2 linked regions of the Solitalea canadensis DSM 3403 genome follow. The protein of the gene in region 2 interacts with the protein of the main gene of each other region in a pairwise test. Links are inferred from orthologs where the notes say so. Each region holds a gene or a part of one and is shown on either strand. Other genes may lie near its edges.

Region 1 (4,427 bases), 2.3 Mb from region 2 along the record:
AAATGAATCCTGATCTTTTAAGAAAGGGAATGCTCTTCTCACAAACTCTAACGTTTCACCAGATAATTCAATTGTGAAAATATCTTCATCATGAGCCTTATGATATAGTATTGCACCGTCCGGAGCAATGATCATACTATCTCCGCTATGATATATTTCATTGCCATCATTTCCTACGCGATTTAAACCAACTACAAAGCATTGGTTTTCAATTGCACGGGCAGGCAATAATGTTTTCCAATGCAAAGATCTGCGTTCAGGCCAATTGGCCACATTGATATATAGATCATAAGGCCTATCTTTTTCATTCCTTGCCCAAACTGGGAAACGCAAATCATAACAAACCATCGGGCAGATTGTCCAACCGTTCAATTCAACCATTAATCGACTGCTTCCAGCAGCATAAGTATCATCCTCCTTTCCAAGTCCAAACAAGTGGCGTTTGTCATAGGTTTCAAAACTACCATCAGGACGCATCCAAATCAAGCGGTTATAAAAGCGGTTTTGATCTTCCACTATAATACTTCCGGTAATAACAGCATTCATATGTCCAGCCATTTCAGCCATCCAGCGGACCGTTTTTCCTTTCGTCTGTTCAGCGAGCATAGCCGCATTCATGGTAAACCCAGTACTGAACATCTCAGGCAGAACAATCAAATCTGTTTCTTCCTTAATGGATAACATTTTCTGCCCAAGCATTGAAAGATTAGCATCAATGTTTTCCCAATAAAGAACTGTTTGTATAATAGTGATGGTAAGGTTATTTTTCATTTTTTTTGATGATTACACTGATTATTGGGATGATTACACCGATTTCTTTTTTGTTGCTTGGATTACACTGATTGATTTGATGATTACACCGATTCAATTAATAAGAAATCCATCAATTTAATTCAATGATCTGTGTAATCATTAAATATTGGTGTAATCCCAAAAAATCATATTTTAATTAATCGTTCGATAGCTCTGTCTAATGTTTCTTCTTTTTTAGCAAAGCAGAAACGAATAACTTTATTATCCGTTCCGCTGGTATAGAATACGGAGGTTGGAATAGTTGCTACTCCAAACTCTTTGGTAATGCGCACTGCAAAATCGTAGTCGCCCTCATTCGAGATTTTATTGTAATGAGCTGTTTGAAAATAGGAGCCACCGACTGTCAATAAATTAAATCTTGTCGCCTTCATTAAGCTTGCGAAATAATTACGTTTTTGTTGATACATTTCTTTTACTTCAAGATAGTTATTAGGATTGGCCATAAAATCAGCAATGGCATACTGAATAGGAGTGATGCAAGTGTAAATTGCAAACTGCTGTAATTTCCTTATTTCTGCCATTAAATAAGCCGGACCCAATAGATAGCCTAATCGCCAACCAGTTGTATGAAACGTTTTTCCAAAAGAAGATACGATCAAACTGCGTTCGGCTAGCTCAGGATATTTGGCCATGCTATGATGTTCTTTTCCATCAAAAACAATGTGTTCATACACCTCATCACTTAAAATAAGAATATCAGTATCTTTAGTAATGTTGATCAGTTCATCAATATCATCCTTACTTAAAATAGTTCCGGTAGGATTGTGAGGTGTGTTGATCATGATCATACGCGTTTTGTGCGAGATCAGTTTTTTAACATTATCCCAATTGATCTTATAATCTGGTGGCGTTAATTCTATCGGACGAGGAATACCCCCATGAACGCGAATATTTGGCGAATAACAATCGTAAGCAGGTTCAAAAATGATGACCTCATCACCATCTCTGATCAATGCTTCTATTGCAGCATAAATGGCTTGTGTGCCTCCTGCGGTAATTGTGATTTCTGTATCCGGACTATAAGTTCGCCCAGTTAATGAAGCAGTCATTTCAGCAATGCGCTCACGCAGTGGCAATATACCAGCAGTTGGTGCATATTGATTCATTCCTTTCTTCATGTATTCGTTTACCAAACTGATAAGCTGCGGTGACGTAGGGAAATCAGGAAAGCCCTGAGCAAGATTTATCGCGTTGTATTCATTGGCTAAACCCGTCATAACCGGGAAAATAGAAGTGCCGGCATTGGGTAATTTAGAGTTAACAGCTATCATAAATTGGCAATGGTTAGGAATAAATTATTTCCAAAAACTATATTTACAGTTTGGTATTGTAGCTATGGGTTATAAATAATCAATAAAGAGTTGTGTTACTTAACTTGCTACAATAAACAAGGCCCTAAAACTATAATTTTAGTATGAAAAAAGGTATTCTTTTAATTATTTGTGCTGTATTTTTACTTGGATGCGATTCAAGTTCCAATAAATCAGGCAAAAGAAAAATTGCATTTATTGATGCATTTGAAGATGCAACACTAGCCCAGGCAAAACAGGGGTTTTATGATGCATTAAAACAAGGTGGGTTTGAAGACAAAAAGAATATTGAAATCATCTATAGCAATGCGCAAAACAATATTCCGACATTAATTCAAAGCATAAATTATGCTGTTAGTCAGAAAGTTGAGTTAATGGCAACCAATGCAACGCTGCCAACTATCACCGCTGCACAACGTCAAAAGAATGTGCCAATTTTTATGATGGTTTCATCAAGTCCAAAAATGGCAGGTTTAACAGATTCAAGAGGCTTACCTCCGTCAAACTTGTTCGGAATTTATGAAGAGTTGAATTACATAGACACCTCTGTAGCCATCATTAAAACATTAAAGCCATCTGTAAAAAGACTAGCAGCCATTTATAGTCAGTCCGAACCACAATCAGTTGATGCATATAACCGTATTGTAGCACAGGCAAAAGCATCGGGCATGGAATTGATCGCTTTACCTGTTAGCAGCTCGGCCGAAACACAATTGGTTGTTGAATCATTGCTGACTAAAAAAGTGGATGCATTTTTTGCGTTGCCGGATAACAGTGTATTTGCTTCGTTTGAGACAATAGTTAGGAGCTGTGATAAAGCTGGAGTGCCAATTTTTACAAGCGAAGCAGGACTGGTAAAACGCGGCGCAGTTGCGGCTTTTGGCGCTGATCTTTACCAATGGGGATTTCAAGCTGGTGAACAAGCTGTTAAGTATTTAAAAGATCCACACACTAAATCTTTAAAGCCCGAAATTGTTAAAGTGCGTAAAAGAGTTTATAATCCGCAGGTTGCTGCAAAATATGGAATTAAAGTAGGAGAGGGATTTGAAGTAGTTAAATAACATTAATTCATGTACTAGACATTAACCTAATTGCCGTTTGTTAAAGCAAGCGGCAATTCTTTTGAAAACCATAACAGATAATTCGCAATTCCCCCTTTACTTTGCCGTTTTAACACCCCTCGAAATAGTTCCTTTCTTAACAATTTAGCCTTAACAAATTTTAGTTAACAATTTAAAATAAACGCTATGAAAAAGGACAAATTAATTTTCTGGATCGCAACTGGTTTCATCTTTTTATTCGATGCTTTAATGCCAGCTCTTACTTCTCACACGGAGATCGCAAAAGAAGGAATTAGACATTTAGGTTACCCAGATTACTTCCGAATTCAATTAACAGTTTTTAAAGTTATGGGTGGATTGTTGTTGGTATTACCATCAATTCCTTCAAGGGTTAAAGAATGGGTTTATGCCGGCTTTGGCATTTCATTAATTTCTGCATGTGTTGGACATTGGGTGGTTGATGGATTCGGTTTTCAAACAGTTTTCCCAATAATTGTATTAGGTGTTTTAGCTGTTTCTTACATTTACTATCATAAACTCAATGAAAAACAAATTCATCCATCTTTTCAGTATAAATAAAAACCTTTAATTCAATCTAAAACAAAATTAAATGAATATTTTACTAAGTATTTTGGGTGTTCTTGCTGCAGTAATTGTTTTGCTGCTGATTATAGCTTTGTTTTCAAAGAAAAGCTATACTGTAGAACGAGAAATCATTATAAACCGACCCAATGAAGAGGTTTTCAGTTACATTAAACACCTAAAGAATCAGGATAATTATAGTAAATGGGTAATGACAGACCCTGACATGAAAAAGACATTTACCGGTAATGACGGTAGCATAGGCTTTGTTTATGCCTGGGAAGAGAATAAAAAGGCAGGGAAAGGTGAGCAGGAAATTATGGGTATAAAGCCCAACGAACGCATTGATGTAGAAGTACGTTTTGAAAAGCCTTTTGCAGGTATTGCAAGTGTGCCATTTAGTACTGAAAGAGTTTCTGAGTACCAAACCAGACTTCGTTGGGGCATGACAAGCCAAATGAATTACCCGATGAACCTCATGTTATTATTGATGAATGTAGATAAAATGCTTGGTAACGATATGCAGCAGAGTTTGGTAAAATTGAAGGGTATTTTAGAAGCCTAGTCGCTTTTTATTATTAATGAACAATTTTTTTGCTCCCTAGAAACAAAACTTTTAGATTGTGTTTAGCCCTTAATAGGGCTATTTCACAATGTAAAC
Region 2 (5,998 bases):
AACCCGCCTTATTATAATCCTCATTCAATAACCAGGCAATTGCCCAAAAATGAGTGAATTGCCATACAAACTGAACGGCAAATAATAAGCCTGGCTCCATTCCAAAGTGATTAGCACTTGCTACATACCCTAATAATGGCGGCATTGCTCCTGGTATAGCTCCAACAAATACAGCCAAGCGAGAAACTTGCTTTAATGGCGTATAAATAAAAGCATACGATAACAATGAGAATATTCCAAAGAACGCGGTTAAGTAATTAACTTGATATCCTAACAACAACACTCCCGAAACACCCATTACAATGCTGGCAATCAATGCTTCGGTAACCGTCATGCGACCTGATGGAAGCGGACGGTCTTGCGTGCGACGCATAAATTTATCGAGATTTCTCTCCAGTATTTGATTAAATCCATTGGCTGAACCTGTTACCAGAAATCCTCCGATGATTAATGAAATAAACTTTGACCAATCCATTACCTCAACACCTTTATCGGCGTAGAGATAAGAAATAGCAGCCGTAAACACGACCAGAGAGCTCAAACGCATTTTTACCAACGAAGCATAATCAGCGTACTTGGCAGAAATAACGGTTGATATATCGGTTTTAACTGTTTTTTCTAAAAACACTTTCTTCTTTCTTAAGCGGCAACTGTTACGGTCGCCTTAATTCTAAACAAAAACAAAATGGCCCAAACCTGAACTCCGAACATTAAGCACCCAAAAACAAGGTGCAATGTTTGAAACACTGGAGGAAGTGCCAATTGTGCTAATACAATTCCTGTGACTATTTGTAATCCAACAAGAATCGTATTGTAGTTTACCAACTTCACAAGTGTTGTTGATGAAACTTTTCTTAGCAAATAATATAAAAATGCAGTTAAAACAGCCACTCCTATTGCCAGTTCTCTGTGAGTAAAAAATAGTGAACCTACTCTGCTTACCCACTGATCTCGTGCGTTGTCATTTAAAACAGCAGCAATTTCGTCAATCACCTCTCTAACCTGAGTTCCTATAAGAATTTGCACAATGGTTAAGATCAGCAATAAAGAGGTTGTCCACTTTACTTGTTTAAACTTAACGCCTTCAAACTCCGAAGATGAAAACTTTCTAACCTTGGCCAACTCATATATATAAATGAAAAGAGCCAAAATTACCAAGGCAATCAGCATGTGAATCGTAACCATATAAGCTTTCAGATTACTCTCCACTACTTTAGCCCCCATCCATCCCTGAAAACCAATAAGAAAAAGATTTAACAGACTTAATGCAAACACATTACCTTTTCCCAGTTTAATATAACTGAATGAAAAAATCACGGTTGCAATTGCGCCAAAACCTAAAAGAACACCTGCTAAACGATTTACATATTCAGTCCAGGTATGATATACATTGAATTTAGCATAATCATGCTTGGTATATTTTTCCCAGTCGCTCGGAATAAATTCTTTGCCTGTTGTAAAATCGCTTTTAGCTTTATAAAGGGCTTCATTCCAAATTACTACGTAACCTTTTTTGAAGAACTTCCCTTCAGAAAAAGTAAGCTCATCAATTGTAGTAGGTGGAATATAATGACCGAAACATTTAGGCCAATCGGGACAACCCATCCCAGAACCTGTACTTCTTACCACACCACCTGCAAAAATTACAAGGTAAGTGAGCACAATTGTTATAAAACAAACGGATAAGAATTTTTTTTCGGATTTACTCTGCATTTCTGTATAAAAGTTGAGTACCTGATCAATAAATGATCAGATACTCAATTTTAATATTAATTAGATTCCTGAGCTTTTTGCTCTTCTGAAACCGATAAAGTTTTTGATGAATAGTGCTCATGTGTAAACTGAGCCTCATCTCCATGATATCCAAAATCATGAGGAGTATTTGAACTTACGGTTTCAGCCAATGTTACAGTTTGAGGGATGAAATCTTTTTCAGCTCCAGGTTTACTGTAATCATATGGCCAACGATAAACAGCAGGAATTTCACCTGGCCAGTTACCGTGGAAGTGCTCAACCGGAGTAGTCCACTCTAAAGTATTAGAGTTCCAAGGGTTTTGAGGAGCACGTTTACCTTTGAAAATGTTTACAAAGAAGTTATACAAGAATAAAACCTGCGCAATAGCACCTAAAATAGCTGCTAAAGTGATGAACTTATTCAATGATAACCATTTAGTGAACATTTCAAATTCAGTAAAGGTATAATAACGACGAGGAACACCGTCTAAGCCCATAAAGTGCATTGGGAAGAATACCAGGTAAGCAGAAATAAAGGTTAACCAGAAGTGTAAATAACCTAATTTGCTATCCATCATCTTACCAAACATTTTAGGATACCAGTGGTAAACACCCGCCAACATACCAAAGATTGCAGAACAACCCATTACGATGTGGAAGTGAGCAACTACGAAATATGTGTCGTGTAAGTTGATATCTAATGAAGGGTTTCCTAAGAACAGACCTGTTAAACCACCAGAGATGAAGAATGACACCAATCCGATAGCGAACAACATTGCAGGAGTAAAGTGAATATTACCTTTCCATAATGTTGCAAGGTAGTTAAAGGTTTTTACAGCAGAAGGAACCGCAATGATCAACGTAGTAAACATGAACACCGAACCTAAGAATGGGTTCATACCGGTTACAAACATGTGGTGTCCCCAAACGATGAACGAAAGGAACGAAATACCCAACAATGAACCGATCATTGCACGGTAACCAAAGATTGGTTTACGTGCATTAGTAGCGATGATCTCTGAAGTAAGACCTAAAGCAGGCATAATGATGATATATACCTCTGGGTGACCTAAGAACCAGAATAAGTGCTGGAATAAGATCGGGCTACCACCTGTATTAGGTAAAGCCTCTCCACCTAAGTAAATATCAGACAAGTAGAAACTTGTTCCGAAGCTGCGGTCAAAAATCAAAAGAATTACTGCTGCAAATAATACAGGGAATGACAATAGACCCAAAACAGCAGTTAAGAAGAACGCCCAGATAGTCAATGGCATACGAGTCATTGACATTCCTTTGGTACGCATATTTAATACAGTACTGATGTAGTTGATACCACCCATCAAAGATGAAGCGATGAACATTGCCATTGAGATCAACCACATTGTCATACCCACACCTGAACCAGGCATTGCTTTAGGCAAAGCAGATAACGGTGGATAAATTGTCCATCCCGGACCGGCAGGACCGGTTTCCACGAAGAATGAAGCAACCATCACAACGCTTGCCATAAAGAAGAACCAATATGAAAGCATGTTCATGAAAGGCGAAGCCATATCACGAGCACCAATTTGATAAGGGATCAGTAAATTTGAAAAGGTTCCACTTAAACCAGCTGTCAATACAAAAAATACCATGATGGTACCGTGTATTGTAACCAATGAAAGGTAAAACGCAGGATCTAAACGCCCACCAGCTCCCCATTTGCCCAAAAGTACTTCGAACAAAGGAAACTCTTTATCAGGCCATGCCAACTGGATACGGAAGATGATAGATAATATCATCCCGATTACACCCATAATAATACCGGTGATCAAAAACTGCTTGGCAATCATCTTGTGGTCCATACTAAAAACGTATTTCGACAAGAATGATTCATGGTGATGCCCGTGAGCATCGTGGCCATGAACATCGTGATGATGAACTGCCTCAGGAGAACTTATTGCTTGAGTAGCCATGGTAATACTATTTTTCTCTCTAATTATTTAATATTAATTGCCAATGATTTATTTGCCGCTACAGTATCTGCTTTTGTTGAATCAGCAGGAGCCGTTGCCGGAGTTGGAGCAGCAGGAGTTGGTTTTTCGTGCTTTTGAACCCAGAAAGGTTTTTGCTCTTTTAACCAAGCTCTGTATTCTTTTTCACTTACTACTTTGATTACAAACTTCATATTGAAGTGAGATGCACCACAAATCTTGTTACAGTACAATAAGTAATCAAATTTAGCATCGTTTACTTTTGAACGCATTTCATTAGTCGTAATGGTTGGAGTAAACGTAAAGTAAGTGTTCATACCAGGTACACAGTTCATCTGCACGCGGAAATGCGGCATATAAGCTGAGTGAATTACATCTTTTGCTCCAAATTGGAACTGTACCTGTTTATTTACTGGCAATACAATTTCTTGAGGGAAAAAGTCGTCGTGAGAAGTGCTGTCTTGATCAAACTTAACACCTAACACGTTATCACCACCAATTAAACGATAGTTACGAGCACCTAACACATTGTCTTTACCTGCATAGCGCACTGTCCATTTAAACTGTTCTGCAACAGCCTCAACTTTAATAGTGTTCGCTAAATCGCCTGGGTACATAATGGTTGTCCAGGTTTTCCAACCAAAGAACACCAAAATACTTAATACGATAGCAGGAACCAATGTCCAGATTTTCTCTAAATTGTCGTTGTGAGGATAGTAATAGGCTTTATGTCCTTTGCGATTTCTATAAAGGAAAACATAAAGGAATAATAAAACGTGAGTGATTACGAATACAGCGAAAGTGATGTAAAACGTAACATGCAACAGGTTATCCGTATCAACACCATGCTTTGAAGCAGGCTCTGGTAAAATCATTTTACCATGGTGAGCAAACTCCCAAAAAGCACCATATAAACCTAAGAAACCAATTGTAAGGAATAATGTTGCGTTGATTGAATTCCAGTTAATGCCTTTTTTCTTTCCGGTAGCAGAGGCTGTAAGTTCATACACTTTTAATGCACGACCAACTACACCAAGAATAAAACCGGCAGCAACAAACATTAATATGTAGAAAGCAACAGAAAGCCACATATCTGAGCGTGCAGCTGCCTTTGTAGCTTCAGCGCCAGCGTCGGTAGCTTTATCCTGCGCCATTGCTACATTAGTGATTAATGTAGCAAGAGCGGCAGAAGTAAAGAATGTTATTTTTTTAAGTATCGACATAGTTATAGGATAACGATTAGATATTTGGAATATGGTGGTGAGTACTCTCCTCGAGGTACGGATGGTTTTTAGGTGCCAAAGGTGCTTTGCTCAAACCTCTCAACATAAAGAATGTGAACAAACCTGCAAAACCGATCAAAGTACCAAACTCATAAAAACTGAATCCGCGTTCTGCACCAACAGATCCTGGCATAACCATTAAATAATAATCTAACCAGTGGCCCACAAGGATAATGATTGCAGCCCACTTCATAGTTTTGAAGTTACGCTTGCTATCGCTGGTCATTAACATAAGGAATGGAATCAAGAAGCAGATCACAATATCTAACCAGAATAGGAATTTATACTCAGGGGTCCAACGATTCACGAAATACGTTAACTCTTCCGGAATATTTGCATACCATATCAATAAGAACTGAGCAACCCAGGTATAAGTCCAGAAAATAGTAAAACCAAACATCAGTTTACCTAAGTCATGCAACTGACTTGTGTTAAACCAAGGTAAGTAACCATTTTCTTTTAACAGAATTGCCACTAAAGCAATTGCCGAAAGACCTGTAACCCATAAAGCTGCCAAATTCCACCAGCCAAACATTGTCGAGAACCAATGTGCTTCAACAGACATCATTGCATCGAACGCGAACAATGGGAAAGTGAAACCAAAGATCACTAAAAAGATAGCTGATACTTTAATACTTTGACTATAGTTGTTCATTCCACCCTCTAAGTCTTCACGTAAAGTGAATTTTCTCAAAAAGTAAACGAACGCTCCCCAAACGATCACATATAATGCAATACGGGTAAGGAAGAATGGCATATTTAACCATGCTGCTTTACCAGCGATCAGGTGATCATAGTGAGGACTATTAGGATCAGTAATTCCTTCTGCATGCCAGTGATGATATAATTGGTGAGTATATAATCCACCAAAGATAACCGCAAACAGAATTACACCCGCGAAAGGAATAACTGTAGTGAAAGCACTTGGAATACGCAATATGCTTGTTGCCCATCCTGCATTTGCTACATACTGAATTGCAATAAACATTGCACCAGCAAAACTTAAAC

Evidence for each region.
Region 1: the proteins of SOLCA_RS16470 (region 2) and SOLCA_RS06850 interact in binary tests that used the Escherichia coli proteins (3 or more experiments, as listed by UniProt). The link is inferred for Solitalea canadensis DSM 3403 from one-to-one orthologs.

What each region holds. Positions count from the first base shown.
Region 1 is NC_017770.1:1,688,751-1,693,177, forward strand. The notes cover bases 12-2,864. They hold SOLCA_RS06850 (methionine aminotransferase), read right to left. Parts: upstream 2,085-2,864; coding sequence 939-2,084; downstream 12-938. Other genes in these bases: SOLCA_RS06845 (amidohydrolase), read right to left, coding at 12-771; SOLCA_RS06855 (ABC transporter substrate-binding protein), read left to right, coding at 2,228-2,864. Outside these bases: more of SOLCA_RS06845, read right to left, coding at 1-11; more of SOLCA_RS06855, read left to right, coding at 2,865-3,184; SOLCA_RS06860 (DoxX family protein), read left to right, coding at 3,371-3,763; SOLCA_RS06865 (SRPBCC family protein), read left to right, coding at 3,795-4,331. UniProt on the Escherichia coli protein: Shows aminotransferase activity with methionine and histidine as substrates, and to a lesser extent also with phenylalanine.
Region 2 is NC_017770.1:3,955,662-3,961,659, forward strand. What follows is about bases 1,230-4,099. They hold SOLCA_RS16470 (cytochrome c oxidase subunit I), read right to left. Parts: upstream 3,690-4,099; coding sequence 1,770-3,689; downstream 1,230-1,769. Other genes in these bases: SOLCA_RS16465 (COX15/CtaA family protein), read right to left, coding at 1,230-1,713; SOLCA_RS16475 (cytochrome c oxidase subunit II), read right to left, coding at 3,713-4,099. Also shown: cyoE (heme o synthase), read right to left, coding at 1-628; more of SOLCA_RS16465, read right to left, coding at 640-1,229; more of SOLCA_RS16475, read right to left, coding at 4,100-4,930; SOLCA_RS16480 (hypothetical protein), read right to left, coding at 4,947-5,998. UniProt on the Escherichia coli protein: Cytochrome bo(3) ubiquinol oxidase is the terminal enzyme in the aerobic respiratory chain of E.coli that predominates when cells are grown at high aeration.